2 regions of the uncultured Exiguobacterium sp. genome follow, and region 1 is predicted to be linked to the other one. Evidence: riboswitches for the same ligand, from Rfam matches in the RefSeq annotation. Region 1 holds a riboswitch; the other holds the start of a gene.

Region 1 (7,769 bases):
GAATCCTTCATGAAGGCTTTGAGGTCGTCACCCTTTAGTTTGACGTCGATTTGATAGACGTCACCCTCTTTTTTCGCTGTCCAGTTGTCTTTGTACTTTTTCAATAGCTTGAGATTTTGATCCGTTGATGCCGATGACTCCATCGCTTCGACCATATCGCCTAGTTCCGAGACATCTTGAACGAGCCATTGTCCGTTTTGCGATAAATACATTTTGTTGTCGACGATATAGCTCTCGATCGACATGTCTTTACCGTCCTGTGGATTTTTCATCGTCATCGTCTGGTGCATCGTAAGCGGCTTTTGAATGATATCGGCTGATACCTTCTGATCCACTGCCATCTCACCTGCTTTTGAGTTGACTGTCCCTTCCATATGGAACGATTTAATATCTTTTTGAGCGGCTGTTGCTTTATTCAGTAATTCCGTATTCGAGAGTTCCCCCGACTTCGTCGAACCAGACCCACTGCCACTGCCCGAATCTGTCTGTCCATCTTGACATCCAGCCAGTCCAATCGATGCTGCGACAATCCCAGCTGCTACCCACCTTGTTTTCTTCATATTCATTTCCTCCTTTATACGCGTTACCCTGATTTACGAAAAACATTGGAAAATGTTTCAAAGTTTCTTTATTACATCATTACCTTTCTTCTTGAGAACGAATCCTCAAATTTTAAATCTACGATTCTTTTTTTGAAATTTGATTCAATCTTCAAGGGATTTTCGTAAAAAAAACAGGCTGACGGAAGCTTCCGTCAGCCTGTTTTTGTTTCATTAGATCGTCCGTAAGAGATTCGCCATTTCGATTGCAGAAACGGCTGCTTCGTAGCCTTTGTTTCCGGCTTTCGTACCAGCACGTTCGACCGCTTGCTCGATTGAATCCGTCGTCAAGACACCAAAGATGATTGGAACGCCTGTGTCGCGTGACGCACTCGCGACACCTTTCGCGACTTCGTTACACACATAATCATAATGTGACGTCGCTCCACGGATGACGGCACCGAGTGTGATGACGGCGTCATACTTGCCGCTTTTCGCTAACTTTTCTGCGACGAGCGGAATTTCGAACGCTCCCGGAACCCACGCCGTATCGACAGCATCCGCCGCGACACCGTGACGACGGAAAGCGTCGTTCGCTCCTCCGACGAGTTTTGATGTGATCAGTTCGTTAAAACGTGCTGCGACGATTGCGACGTGTAGTCCTTCTCCTGTTAAGAAACCTTCGTAGATCATGATGTGTGTCCTCCTTGGATATCGAGCCAATGCCCGAGTTTCGTTTGTTTGGTTTTCAGGTAACGCTGATTTTCCGGCTCAACCGGTACTTGATGGGGAACACGCTCGATGATTTCAATTCCCTCTTGCTCAAGCACTCGTTGTTTGTCCGGATTATTCGTCATCAAGCGAATCTTCGTTACGCCAAGATCCCGCAACATGTTGGCTGCGACCGTGTAGTCCCGCATGTCCGTCGGATAACCGAGTGCATGGTTCGCTTCGACTGTATCGAGTCCTTGTTCCTGTAACTCGTACGCTTTTAACTTCGCCATTAGACCGATGCCGCGTCCTTCCTGACGTAAATACAAGACGGCTCCACCTTCTCGTTCGATCCGCTCAAGTGCCGCATCGAGTTGTGGACCACAATCGCAACGTTTCGAACCGAAGACATCCCCCGTCAGGCATTCCGAATGTAGACGGACAAGCATCCCGTCGTGCGCTTCACCGGATAAGACGGCGACATGTTCTTTTTTATCTTGTGTCGTATAGCCGATCATTCGGAAGGCTCCGAACGTCGTCGGAAGCAACACTTCCGCTTCCCGCGTCAATGGACGCTCGAGATAGGCGACGAGTGCCTCAATCGTGATCAGTTTTAAATCATGCTCTTCCTTATAAAGAAGCAAATCATCCACCCGAGCCATCGTACCGTCTTCCTTGATGATTTCACAGATAACGGCGATTTCTTCACTTCCGGCAAGACGAGCAAGGTCAACGCCCGCTTCCGTATGTCCGCGTCGTTCCCGGACACCGCCTTCTTTTGCGATCAACGGGAAGATATGCCCTGGTCGTTTGAAACGCTCTGGTCCATCCGTCAACATCCGCTGGATCGTCAGCGAACGTTCTTCAGCACTAATACCGGTTTTCGCGTCTTCATGATCGATGCTGAGCGTGAATGCCGTCCCATGCGGATCGGTATTATTCGCTGTCATCGGAGCAAGTTCGAGTCGCTGTGCGATCCGCGGACTGACTGGGACACAGACGAGTCCTTTTCCATGCGTGATCATGAAGTTGATATTTTCCGATGTCGCGTGTTCTGCGAGCATGATGAGGTCACCCTCATTCTCACGGTCCTCGTCATCACAGACGATGATCGGCCGTCCGCTTTTTAAATCTTCTATTGCGTCTTCAATCAAGTCGAATCCGTTCATTACATGTCGCCTCCTAAGAATGCTGCCCAGTCCGTCTGCTTCTCATGCTGCGTGAAATGATAAAGATGTTTCGCCATCATGTCACACTCGATGTTAACGACTGCGCCGCTTGCCAATCGATCAAACGTCGTCACTTGACGTGAGTGCGGAATCAATGAAATCGAGATCGTTTCCGGCGTGACGCGTTGCAACGTCAGGCTCGTGCCGTTGATTGCAATCGAGCCTTTCGGAATACAATACTTTTGCCACGATCCGACATCAAACGTGTAGACCATCGCTTCTCCATCCGGTCGCCGACTAATCAGCCGTGCCGTTCCGTCGATATGCCCACTGACGAAATGTCCACCGAAGCGACCGTCTGCCGGCATCGCTCGTTCGAGTTGCAACGGGCTTCCGACGCGGTACGTACCGAGGGCTGTTGAACGGATCGTGTCATGGACGGCATCTGCCGTGAAACCGGTCGGGCTCATCGACGTGACTGTCAAACAAATCCCATCGACAGCGATGCTATCACCAATCTTCGTTCCTTCGAGCACCCGGTGCGCTTCAATCTCAAGCGCTAATCCATTCGGTCGCGGAATCTTTCGTTTTAATGTCCCGACTTCTTCAATCAATCCGGTGAACATGTCGTCTCCCCCTTTCGGATATACGTCAGATGGAGATCCGGTCCGACCGTCTCAATCTGGTCGATTTGAAAACGATCTTCGATGTCGTGTTGACCATTCCACGCAGCTCCTTCAAAAATCGACGGGGCTTGGTAGACTTCAATCCGGTCAACGAGATCCGCTTCAAGGAATGCACCTTGAATCGTTGGTCCGCCTTCAATCAAAACACTACGGATGTCTTGTTCGAATAACCGTTGTAAAATCGCTTCCGGTGTCTCATACTCACCGACAAGGACCGTCACTTGATCGTGACTAACACGCGGTACACTTGTTAGCCAGTAGGTCGGATTTTTACCATCGCGGAAGACTTGTGCCGTCTCCGGAACCCGACCTCGACGGTCGACGATCACCCGAATCGGCTCGATGCCTGATGCCTCGCGTAACGTCAGTGCTGGATCATCGACGAGCACCGTCTCACTTCCGACGAGAATCGCATCATGACGACCACGCAAGGCGCGACCATTCGCTCGTGCCTCTTCTGATGTGATCCAGCGCTGTTCACCCGTCGCAGCAATGCCGTTCATCGTCTGTGCGATTTTGACGGTCACGGTCGGGCGTTTTCGTTCGATCGTCTTCCAGAATTCCGTGTAGAGGGCTTCCGCCTCATGTCGTAACAAACCGACCTCGACTTCGATTCCCGCGTCCTGTAGCCGTTTGATACCAGAACCAGCGACGATCGCATGTTTGTCTTCCGTTGCGACGAAGACTCGTTTGATTCCGGCTTGTAGAATCGCTTCCGTGCACGGCGGTGTCTTACCGTGATGATTGCATGGCTCGAGCGTCACGTAGAGATCAGCGCCACGAGCCGCTTCTCCTGCCATCCGTAAGGCTTCGACTTCCGCGTGCGGACCACCGGCAAACCGGTGTGCACCAAAGCCGATGATGCGTCCTTGTTTGACGATGACACAGCCGACACTTGGATTCGGACTTGTTTGTCCGTGTAACATATGTGCTAATTGCATGGCATAACTCATCATCTGTGACATCGCGTTCACTCCTTTCAAATGAAAAAAGACGCCCCTTAAAAAAGGGGCGTCTGTATAGAAGGGTTCACGAAATACACGGTTCGCTCCCTGCATTTTTGCATGCAGAAAGAGACCATCTCCTGAAAACATTTTTTCAGAGAACGGCTTGAATCGTGTCGTTTCGTTCTTCTCCCATCCGGACTTTACCGTCGGCCTTGGAATCTCACCAAGTCAGCCATGATGCGTACATCACAGGTCGCGGGCTCGTCGATCGATTGATCGCATCACCGCCGGTTGGGATTTTCACCCTACCCCGAAGAACTGGATTATTGAGTTATACAAGTTTAGCCTAGCATATCTTTTTCAAGAAAACAAAGCGCAAATGCTTCGGTCTTGTCTTCTTTTAAAATCGGATACCACTTCTGGATAAAGTCTCCTGACTGAATTCTCGTCATATAAAAAACGACCGAGCTGCTTGATTCAGGCAGCTCCGGCCGTTCGTTTCGACTTATACGTATCCGTTTTTCCGGTCGTGGAATTCTTGGGCGATCGCCCCGCGCGTCCGTTCATCCGCGAGGACGCGAAGTGCTGTCCGCGCAAGGATTTTTGCCCCTGTGATCAATGCTTCATCTCCTGCTGTTGAACGGGCCGCCTCTTTGAAGGCTTCCGTATGGGCGACGAGATCGTCCGGACCAATCTTGATATACGGATGAATCGTCGGAATGACTTGACTGATGTTACCGGCATCCGTTGAACCAAGACCCGGTCGTTCGTCTAAGTGGACTTTTTCACCGAGCGCCTCCGCTTCTTCTTGGAACAGTCGGTCGAACGTCCGGTTGAAGACGAGATTGTCGACTTCATTTTGGAAAGCGATGACGTCAAGCGTCGCCCCGGTCGCAAGTGCCGCGCCTTGGGCAACGGCTTTGACTTTTTCCGTGACGGCATTCAGCCGTTCCCGTGTCGTCGCCCGGATGAAGAAACGTGCTTTTGCGTATTCCGGAATGATATTCGGCGCATCGCCTCCATGCGTGATGATGCCGTGGATTCGGACATCGTCTGGTAATTGCTGACGTAAGGCATTGATGCCGTTGAAGAGTTGGATGACAGCATCAAGGGCATTGATGCCTTCTTCCGGTGACGCTGCGGCGTGAGCCGGACGACCGGTAAAGGCAAAGTCGAGTGGATCGACCGCAAGGGAAGAACCCGTGATCCGTGTTTGTCCCGATGGATGGACCATCAAGGCTGCATCAATTCCTTCGAGCAACTGATGTTTGACGAAACTACCTTTCGCACTGCCGTTCGGTCCACCTTCTTCGGCTGGAGTTCCAAGGACAACGACACTCCCGCCAACTTCATCGAGCACTTTACTGAGCGCGATCGCTGCCGCGACACTCGTCGTGCCGATGATATTATGACCGCATGCGTGACCGATGCCTGGCAACGCATCATACTCAGCAAGAAAGGCAATCGTCGCGCCTGGTCGGTCGCTCGATTTTTTCGCAAAGAATGCGGTCTCGTGCCCCGCGACGCCAAGTTCTACCGTAAAGCCCTCTGCCGTCAGACGCTCCGCATGGAGCCGCGAAGCAAAGAATTCCTCGTTCCCGATTTCTGGCGTCGCATGAATCCGATGACTCGTCTCAAGATACGATTCCCGTTTTTGTTCGATATCTTGTTCAATCGTCTCTACCCATGTCGTGCGTACTGGTGTCGTCATGCTATCCACTCTCCTTTTGAAATTATTCGCCGATGTCGCTTAGTGGAACGAACGTCGGGATCGTACTGCCTTTGTATTCTTTTTTGATGAAGGCCGCGACATCTTTTTGTTGATACAGCGACGCGATCTTTTTCAGTTCTTTTTTATTCTTGTCTTCTGTCCGTGTTGCGATGATGTTGATGTATGGTTTTGCTGTCTCGTTCTCATGAACGATCGAGTCTTTGATTGGGTTGAAGCCAGCGTCAACGGCAATGCCATTGTTGATGATTGATGCCGCGACATCCGGTAAGACGCGTGGTGTCTGTCCAGCGACGATCGGAACGATTTTCAGCTTCTTCGGATTCTCGACGATCTTATCGAGCGAACCGTTGCCGTCGAAGTCGTCCGGTAACTTGATCAGACCGGCTTCTTGTAGTAACAAGAGGGCGCGCCCCATGTTCGTCGCTTCGTTCGGAACGGCAATTTTTCCACCAACCGGAATGTCTTTGACGTCCTTGTATTTATCTGAGTAAATGCCCATCGGTGCGATGACAGTCGTCGCGATCGGCGATAGCTTCAAGTTATGTTCTTTCTTGAAAGCGTTGAAGTAAGAAATCGTCTGGAAGGAATTGGCGTCAATTTCGCCTTCAGCCAGCGCCATGTTCGGTTGGACATAATCGGAGAACTTGACGAGCTCGATTTTGATGCCCTCCTTCTCTGCTTTTTTCGCGACATAATCCCAAACTTGTGTGTCCGAACCGCTGACACCGAGCTTAATCGTCTTTTCGTCTTCTCCTGATGCTGCGCATCCGGCAAATAAAATTGTTGTTAATGTTGCTCCAATTGCTACTGCTTTTTTCATGGCTGAATCGCTCCCTTGATTAATGTCTTCTGATTTTTCGTGCGACGATGTTGCCTGTCGTCTGTAAGCCTTGAACTAAGATGACGAGAATTCCAACCGTGATGATCATGACTTTCGTATCGAATCGTTGATAACCGTAAGTAATTGCTAAGTCACCCAAACCGCCACCACCGATGGCGCCTGCCATCGCCGACGCCCCGATCAAGCCGACCGTCGCGATCGTTAAGTTCAGGATGAGTGAACCGAGTGCTTCCGGTAGGAGGAAGCGGAAAATCGTTTGAAACGGTGTCGCGCCCATCGCTTCTGCTGCTTCAAGAACGCCTTTATCGACTTCGAGTAAAGAACTCTCAATCAAACGTGCCATGTACGGTGCGGCATAAAAGACGAGCGGGACGATGGCGGCTTCGGTTCCAATCGACGTCTGGACGATCAAGCGCGTCAACGGGATGATCGCGACGAGTAAGATGATGAACGGAATCGAGCGGAAGATATTGACGATACTGTTGAAGAACGTAAACAACGGGACATTTTCAAGCAATGCTCCTTTTCGCGTCACGACAAGCAGGATACCAAGCGGTAAGCCAATCAAGGTCGAGAACAAGAGCGAAACGGATACCATCGTCATCGTCTGCAAAAATGCTGTCCAAATATCACTGTAGTTAACTAGCATCAGCGAGCACCTCCTCAACGGTTACCTGTGCCTGATCGATGTAGTGTAAGGCACGTTTCACTTCTGTCGTCTCACCGATTAATTCTACGAGCAGAGTGCCAAACGGTGTCTCCTGCAACTCTGTGATGCTCCCGTGCAGGATATTAACATCGACGTCAAAGCGTTTTGCGACTTGCGATAAGAGTGGTTGTCCGGTGTGATGTCCGAGGAAGTGAATCTTATAGATCGGATGCGCACGCGACTCGATCAGCTGGCGAATCGATGCTGGAATCTCGTCATGCATGACAGACCGAACAAAGTTTTTTGCCGTCTCGGTCTGCGGGTTTGAAAAGACATCAAAGACCGTTCCTGACTCGATCAGTTTCCCAGCTTCGATGACGGCGACACGATCGCAAATCTCCCGGATGACACCCATCTCGTGGGTGATCAAGAGAATCGTGATCCCGTACTCCGCGTTGATCCGTTTTAATAACTGGAGAATATGATGCGTCGTCT
Region 2 (7,769 bases), 410 kb from region 1:
CCGTTAACCAAGCGAAACTTCTCGTTGATCCATCTGCTCGTCACCCGCAACACTCGACGAGTCTGTTCGAAAAAGTAACGAATCATTCTTGAGATAACTGAATGGCTGAAAACAAATAAGAGGTCGAATTCCGGATGACATACCGGAGTCCGACCTCTTATTTTGATGGAATCACATCTAGGACGTGAACAAACATCTTCGACTCCTACAGGAAAAGGAAGCACGATGTGTGCTTCCGTCAGGGATAGGTAAGACCCGACAGATCACATGGAATGGGAACTAGCGCGGCTTAGGCTTACATCCCGTCTGAGGAAAGCGAAGATGTTGAAAACGTCTGATTTCATACAGATGATCTTTTAATCGGTATCCGGTAAACCCGTTGCACGAGTTCGACCCCACCTCGCTCAATCATCGATTCTTCGAAGACCTGACCACCGAATCGCTCGTAAAACTGGCACGCTGGATTATCCCGCAAAACAGAAACCTGCATCGTCTCATACTCAGCTAAGTCCTCAGCGATGCGTTGAAACAACGCTTTACCGAGTCCTTGTCCTTGCGACGCTTGCAAGACATAAATCGCATACAACTCCCCTTCAGGCGCATCACTTCGACTTGGTCCACCTTGCGCGAAGCCAACGACTTCTTCTCCTGACAGGGCAACATACACGCGTTGATCAACTAACGTCTGCTCCCACTGTTTCGTTCGTTTCGCATACGACAACTGCGCTAAATACGAATCCGGGATGACATTTTGATACGTCTCCCGCCAGGCATCAATATGAACGCGGGCGATCGCTGACGCATCTTCTAGACGTGCTTCACGGATTCTCATAACGGGATGATGAAGCGACGTGTCTCGCGTCCATTACGAACAGTCGGCTCAATTTCTCGTCCGCCGTTCGCCAAGATGACACGGCGAGATGCTAGATTATCAACGCCACACGTCAACAGCACTTGATCGAGTCCACGTTGCCGTGCTTCTTCTAGCGCCAATCGAAGACCGGTCGTCGCATATCCTTTCTGACGCTCGGATGGTCGGATGCCGTATCCGATATGTCCGCCGTACAATTTTAAGTTCTCCGTCAAGTCATGCCGGAAGTTCAACGCGCCGACGATTCGTTGTCCGTCGACCATCCAGTACGTCGAATGGGTGACAAGACCCGGTCTGACCGTTGTCTCCATTTCCTTCAGTTCCGCAAAATAAGCGCCGAGCGGCTCATATGTGTCTCCGACTGCTTCCGGCACGATCGTTTCGCCCGACTCTCGCCAGTCTTCTAAAAAGGCGCGGTATTCTGTCTCCCATGCGAGAGTTGGTTTCATCAACTGTATCATTGGTGATTGCGCACCTCCTCTTCAATCAAACGATCGAGCCAGTCATCGATGTGCTGGAACAGATAGCCCGCTTGTTTTGCGGCTGTCGTATCCATATAAAAATCACGTTCCGGCGCAAGAGGCGATTCGTCCTCTCCTTTTGCGACGAGTTGACTTGTCGTCCCCGCAACGCGGTCGATTTTATCCACTAGGTCTTGAATCGATAAGACACCGTCACTCGCAGCGTTGATCGGTCCCGTCAGTTCGGAGCGACCACACCACTCAAGAAAGGCAGCGGCTTCATAACTTGAGATATAACCCATCTTCGCGTATGTGTTCTCGGCAACGATCGGCCGTCCGTCAAGCGCCCGTTTAATATGGAAAACGAGCCGTTCCGTATAATCATCTGGTCCGAGAACGACTGGGAAGCGGACGGCAACGACCGGGAACGTCGCCCGTTGGAAGAAATAACTCTCCGCTTGTCGCTTCCCTTCGCCATAACCATGTTCTTTCTCAAGATCATATTTCCCGGGAAACGGATTATAGGAACGCTCCGTGATGTTCGCACCGCCGTCTTCATAGACAGACATCGTCGACGTCAACACGTAGCGTCCGACTTTCCCTTCAAATGCGTCAATCGCGAGTTTTGCTTGATACGGCGTGAAGCAGATGTTGTCATAGATGACATCCCAGTGCTGTTGGCTCAAGTCCTTCATCGTACTACTCGACGTCCGGTCCCCTTTGAAAAATGTCAAGCCCTTTGCGACCGGTGGTGTATGCTCACCGCGTGTGACGATCGTCACATCATCTCCCGAATCGGCTAACCGAATCGCAAGCCGGCGTCCGAAATAGCGTGTTCCCCCGAAGATCAATACTTTTCTCATCCTGAAGCCCTCCCTGTTCGTAGTAGCATTCACTCTCTTAAATATTTCGAGTCAATGGAATAGGTCTCCTGTATGAAGGCAATAAAAAAATCGTGGACGATGTCCACGATTGGATTCATTAACAGCCACCCGGTGTCCCGGCATTCGTTGCCGTCCGGAACGATGTCCCGCAACCGCATGTTGCGATAGCATTCGGATTCGTGATTGTGAATCCGCCGCCGAGCATCGACTGTTTATAATCGATTTCCAGTCCTTTGACGACCGGATAATCTTTTTCGTCCACGATGACGGTCACGCCGTGCTGTTCGAAAACGAGATCGGTTTCTTTCTGTTGATCGAATCCCATTCCGTACGACAGACCACTACATCCACCACCTTGGACGAGCATCCGAAGATTCCGTTCATCTACTGGTGCCTGCGCCATCATGTCCTGGACTTGTAACGCTGCTGCCTCCGTTAAATGGATCATGTCATCACCTTCCTTTTCTTTAGTATACGCAACTTCTGAGCGAATCGAAACCTAGTTGCTTGAAACTATCTTGAATTCGTTGTATAAATGGTATGTACAACAAAATAATCGTTCCATCTTCAGGGCAGGGTGAAATTCCCGACCGGCGGTAAACAACTCTTATTGAGTTGAAGCCCGCGAGCGAATAGGGCGCTATTTGCTGATTCTGTGTAATTCAGGAGCCGACAGTACAGTCTGGATGGGAGAAGATGGCGGCATGAGTTTGAATTTGATCGATTTTTGCAACAATCGATTAGGTTTATTTAATGCGGACTTCTCCCCTGTTGATCTCATCAATAGGGGTTTCTTTATGGACGCAGTCATGCCAATACTTCATCGAGAGGAACGAGCAAAAGGAGACAATACTCGTATGAAACGCACACAAAAAATGGTCACTCTGTCAATGTTAGGTTCAATCTCATTTGTTCTTATGCTTATCAATTTTCCACTACCGTTCTTACCGAACTATCTGAAGATCGACTTCAGTGATGTTCCTGCTCTCGTCGCAGCGATCATGTTCTCACCGGTCGCAGGTGTCATCGTCGAAGCATTGAAGAACGTGTTGTACTATATCTTCCGCGGAAGTGGTGTTCCGGTCGGAGAATTTGCGAACTTTGCTGCTGGTGTTGCATTCGTGCTTCCTGTCAGCTGGTTCTACCACAAAAAGAAATCAACACAAGGTCTCGCAACTGGTCTCATCGCTGGTACGATTACGATGGCACTCGGTCTTGCGATCCTCAACTATATCTTGATCCTTCCAGCGTATGCATGGTTCCTCGGTATGGACTACATGGCGGATCCAGCTGTCAAATGGACAGCGATCACAGCCGGTATCTTACCGTTTAACGTCATTAAAGCATTGTTTATCTCGGCACTCTTCATTCCACTGTTCTTGAAACTACGACCATGGATGATGCGCCGTCAACAATCCGCTTAATCCGAAAAGCTGCGCCCGCTGACGGACACGAATCCCCTCGTTCAGATGAACGAGGGGATTTTTTTGCTGTCTTTGTTCACAGCTCGTTCTCTTCGATTTTCAGGTAAATCTTCTCGAGCAACTCTTCCGGTGTTTCGCCTACGACGGTCTCACCATCAACGAGACAAAAATGATCAAGCGAACAAATCCCGCAATAGCCGAGGCAACCGTATTCGACGACGTCTACGTTCGGGTCACGTTCGAGTTGCTCCATGACGACCTGTGTACCCGCCGCTAAGTTACTGATACAAAATTCAATAATCGGATTCACTTTTTTTCCTCCTTCAAGCAGGAAACGACCTGCCTCATGTCGTATTATACAAGGTCAGACTGATTTAGGGGAACTAAGGGGGATTTTACGTTATGAAGCAATTGGTCGTACTCGGTGGAGGATATGGTGGAATGCGGATTTGTGAGCGGTTCAAGGACGAGGAAATTGCCGTCACGCTCGTCGACCGTCTACCATACCACGCACTCAAAACGGAATATTACGCACTCGCAGCAGGTACATTATCAGATCGGGATGTCCGGATTGAATTTCCGGAGGGGAAACATCTTACTTATAAATATGGACATGTCATTAAAATCTCACCAGAGACGAATACGGTCCACCTGCAGGACGGATCAGAATTATTCTATGATGACTTGATCATCGCCCTCGGTTGCGAGGATAAATACCACAACATTCCGGGTGCTCAAGAATTTACATATAGCATCCAGACACTTGAAGAGTCGCGCAAAACACAACAAGCGATTTGCGGTCTATCACCAGGATCCGTCGTTTCGATCGTCGGTGCTGGTCTATCCGGTGTCGAACTTGCCAGTGAACTGCACGAGAGCCGAAAAGATTTAACGATCCGTCTGTTCGACCGCGGACCTTCTGTCTTGTCGTTCTTATCCGACAAAGTCTCATCTTACGTTCAAGAATGGTTCGAGGAACATGACGTGGAGGTCATCAACAATTCGAACGTCACGCTCGTCACAGCGGACGACGTCCGAAACGGCGATGATACGTATCCATCTGACTTGACGATTTGGACGGCAGGTACACAACCGGTCAAAGTCGTTCGTGATCTCGGCTTTGCTGCAGACAGTGGCGGTCGGATCAAATTGACGGCACATCATCACGTACCAGAATACGATAATGTCTTCGTCATCGGCGATTGTGCCAGCTTGCCGTATGCGCCAAGTGGTCAACTCGCAGAACATCAGGCAGAACAAGTCGTCGACGTCTTGCAAGCGAAGTGGCAAGGGAAAAAATTGCCGAAACTGCCAGAAATCAAACTGCGCGGAATGCTCGGATCGCTCGGGAAATCAGATGGTTTCGGGATCGTGATGGGCAAGCAAGCGCTGACGGGGAAAGTCCCACGTCTCTTGAAGTCCGGTGTCTTATGGAAACACAAAAAGATTAAATGAACAAAAGAGGTGTCCCGAGCTTTGGGATACCTCTTTTTCATTCATCCCGTCTGACTTAACTTTGCATCAATCGCCGCCGTAATCGTCTTCAGTTTGACGTACCCCTCGTCAATCATCTCATCATCGAGCACGATCAATGGATAAAAATAGACATCCTCTTTTAAGGCTTCCGTCCATTGATCTGATGTGGCTGTCTCGAAATCGACATAACGTAGCGTCATCGTTTGCTCATATTTCCGCCCGAGGACGGCTTGTAGCCAACTGAACGTCTCTTCCGAGCTGGGTGCCCCGACACAACTCGGACAAGTGACCGCTGTTCCGTAGACCGTGATTTCCATCTTGAAGTCCCCCTTTTCAATTCTCTCCTCTTTAGTATACAAGTTTTCCAGATTGAGAACATTTTTCAACCCTGTTACAATGAAACTATACGAAAGGATGTGTTTACGCATGGAAATGTTTGATCAAGTGAATGAAGTTCTTGAAAAATTGCGTCCGTTCCTTCTTCGTGATGGAGGAGACGTTGAACTCGTAGATGTAGAAGACGGAATCGTAAAACTCCGTTTGATGGGAGCTTGTGGTAGCTGCCCAAGTTCAACAATCACATTGAAGGCCGGTATCGAACGTGCCCTTCTTGAAGAAGTCGCTGGCGTCGTTGAAGTCGAACAAGTCTTCTAATACATGAAATCCCGAACGAATTCTCGTTCGGGATTTTTTGATTCATAGAATCCATTCGGCTAACGTATCGACCATATATGTCGGTTGACGATCCTGACCTTGAATGAAGACGGGTGTATGGACTCCAGAATTGACGTGCATCGTCCGGATGCCTCCATTGATTCCGAATAGGATATCTGTATGGTAGTTATCCCCAACCATGATGACGTCTTCTTTTGACAGACCGATCATCTCCGTTGCGATATCGACCATGACCGGTTCCGGTTTACCAATGAAGAACGGTTCCTTCTCCGTCGTCACGCGCAGGACGGACGTCAAGGCACCGTTTCCTGGCAAGAATCCACGTTCTGTCGGAATCGCGATGTCTCCGTTCGTCGAGATGAAGCGCGCACCGGCACGAATCGCGAGGGCACCGACAGCGAGTTTTTCATACGTGATCTGACGGTCAAGACCGATGACGACGTAATCTGCCGCTTCCGTTGCGACGACGTCTAACCCTTCCCGTTCAAGCGCATCGATCAGTCCTGTCTCACCGATCGCATAGACGCGCGCTTTCGGTGATAGATCAGCGATATAACGACCAGTCGCCATCGCACTCGTCAAGACGTGTTTCGCATCGGAATGAACACCCATCCCGCGTAGCTTCTCCGCCACGGCTTCTGCCGTCATCGACGCATTATTCGTCACGAACAAATACGGAATGCCTTCTGCTTGCAGACGATTGACGAAATCGACCGCTTCTTTTACCGGTTCCGTTCCGTTATACATCGTTCCATCTAAATCAAATAAATAGCCTTTTGCCTTCATCCTGACTCACTCCTCGTTTGGTAAAAATGCAGACACCGGTCCGAGTTCTGTCTCAATATACCGGCGAATCGCTTCCGGGAAACGACGTAGTTCTGCTTCCTCTGTCTCAAGTACCGCCCGAATCTCCGCCATACTCGACTGTGTGAATGACCGGACGATCAACGTACGTAACGCAACGAGCTTCTTCAGACTCGTCGCGAGCGGTCCATCGATCACCTTCTCATCTTCTAAAATGAGGATGATATCTTCATAACTTCCCGGATCCCGCATGATGAATCCATCAATCATACTGTTTCCGATGTCGATGACACTCTCGATGACTAAAAAACCAATCCGCTCCATAGCCAGTGCCGTCGTCACCGGATCCCCCGTAACTTCCTTACTTTGTCGAAGTGCCGTCTCATAACAGACGACCGTCTCTTCGATTTTTTGACGATTGACGAAATACATCTTCATTCCCCCTCACATCCTCCATTTTATCGTTATCCGGCAATCCTGAAAAGCAGAAAGGTCATTTGCATCACATTCCTCAATGTGTTATCCTCAATTTAGATTTTTGCTGAAAATAGTATGTCACATTGGTGACGTGGAGGTTATATACATGGAACGGGAACTCGCACTGGAAATCGTACGCGCTACGGAAGCAGCAGCATTAGCTTCTGCTCAATGGATTGGTCGCGGTAAGAAAAATGAAGCGGATGATGCAGCAACGACTGCGATGCGCGAAGTCTTGAACACGGTCAACATGAACGGAACGGTCGTCATCGGTGAAGGTGAGCTCGACGAAGCACCGATGCTCTTCATCGGCGAACGTGTCGGAACAGCGAACGGTCCAATCGTTGACATCGCCGTCGACCCGCTTGAAGGTACGAACATCGTTGCCAAAGGGCTCGGTAATGCGATGGTCGTCATCGCCGTTGCCGATCAAGGCGCCCTGCTCCACGCACCGGATATGTATATGGATAAATTAACAGTTGGACCGAACTTGAAGGGGCACGTCTCGCTCGACGATCCACTTGAAGTCATCATTGAAAAAGCAGCTCAATACAACAACAAACGGATTGAGGACGTCACGGTCATCATGCAGGATCGCCCGCGTCACGATCACTTCCGCGAAGCTGCGATGCGGATGGGCGCACGCGTTCGTCTATTTGAAGACGGTGACGTCTCGGCTGGAATCGCACCACTCTCT

The links. Region 1 has a riboswitch for FMN ahead of ribD (bifunctional diaminohydroxyphosphoribosylaminopyrimidine deaminase/5-amino-6-(5-phosphoribosylamino)uracil reductase RibD). Riboswitches for the same ligand answer to the same signal wherever they lie in the genome.
Region 2: linked by a shared signal. The riboswitch ahead of ACHWTJ_RS04150 (ECF transporter S component) and the one ahead of ribD (bifunctional diaminohydroxyphosphoribosylaminopyrimidine deaminase/5-amino-6-(5-phosphoribosylamino)uracil reductase RibD) in region 1 are both predicted to bind FMN.

Annotation. Positions count from the first base shown of each region.
Region 1 is NZ_CAXYJR010000005.1:65,005-72,773, reverse strand. It holds gene ACHWTJ_RS02260 (DUF6612 family protein) at 1-560, opposite strand, end outside; gene ribE (6,7-dimethyl-8-ribityllumazine synthase) at 774-1,232, opposite strand; gene ribA (GTP cyclohydrolase II) at 1,229-2,419, opposite strand; gene ribE (riboflavin synthase) at 2,419-3,045, opposite strand; gene ribD (bifunctional diaminohydroxyphosphoribosylaminopyrimidine deaminase/5-amino-6-(5-phosphoribosylamino)uracil reductase RibD) at 3,030-4,070, opposite strand; FMN riboswitch at 4,230-4,374, opposite strand; gene ACHWTJ_RS02235 (M20 family metallopeptidase) at 4,558-5,763, opposite strand; gene ACHWTJ_RS02230 (MetQ/NlpA family ABC transporter substrate-binding protein) at 5,786-6,604, opposite strand; gene ACHWTJ_RS02225 (methionine ABC transporter permease) at 6,624-7,274, opposite strand; gene ACHWTJ_RS02220 (methionine ABC transporter ATP-binding protein) at 7,264-7,769, opposite strand, start outside.
Region 2 is NZ_CAXYJR010000005.1:476,175-483,943, reverse strand. It holds gene ACHWTJ_RS04175 (NAD(P)/FAD-dependent oxidoreductase) at 1-92, shown strand, start outside; gene ACHWTJ_RS04170 (GNAT family N-acetyltransferase) at 341-832, opposite strand; gene ACHWTJ_RS04165 (GNAT family N-acetyltransferase) at 829-1,332, opposite strand; gene ACHWTJ_RS04160 (NAD-dependent epimerase/dehydratase family protein) at 1,329-2,195, opposite strand; gene ACHWTJ_RS04155 (HesB/IscA family protein) at 2,314-2,664, opposite strand; FMN riboswitch at 2,776-2,918, shown strand; gene ACHWTJ_RS04150 (ECF transporter S component) at 3,074-3,640, shown strand; gene ACHWTJ_RS04145 (YuzB family protein) at 3,717-3,950, opposite strand; gene ACHWTJ_RS04140 (NAD(P)/FAD-dependent oxidoreductase) at 4,043-5,095, shown strand; gene ACHWTJ_RS04135 (DUF1462 family protein) at 5,137-5,433, opposite strand; gene ACHWTJ_RS04130 (NifU family protein) at 5,543-5,770, shown strand; gene ACHWTJ_RS04125 (TIGR01457 family HAD-type hydrolase) at 5,813-6,577, opposite strand; gene ACHWTJ_RS04120 (DUF86 domain-containing protein) at 6,584-7,027, opposite strand; gene glpX (class II fructose-bisphosphatase) at 7,179-7,769, shown strand, end outside.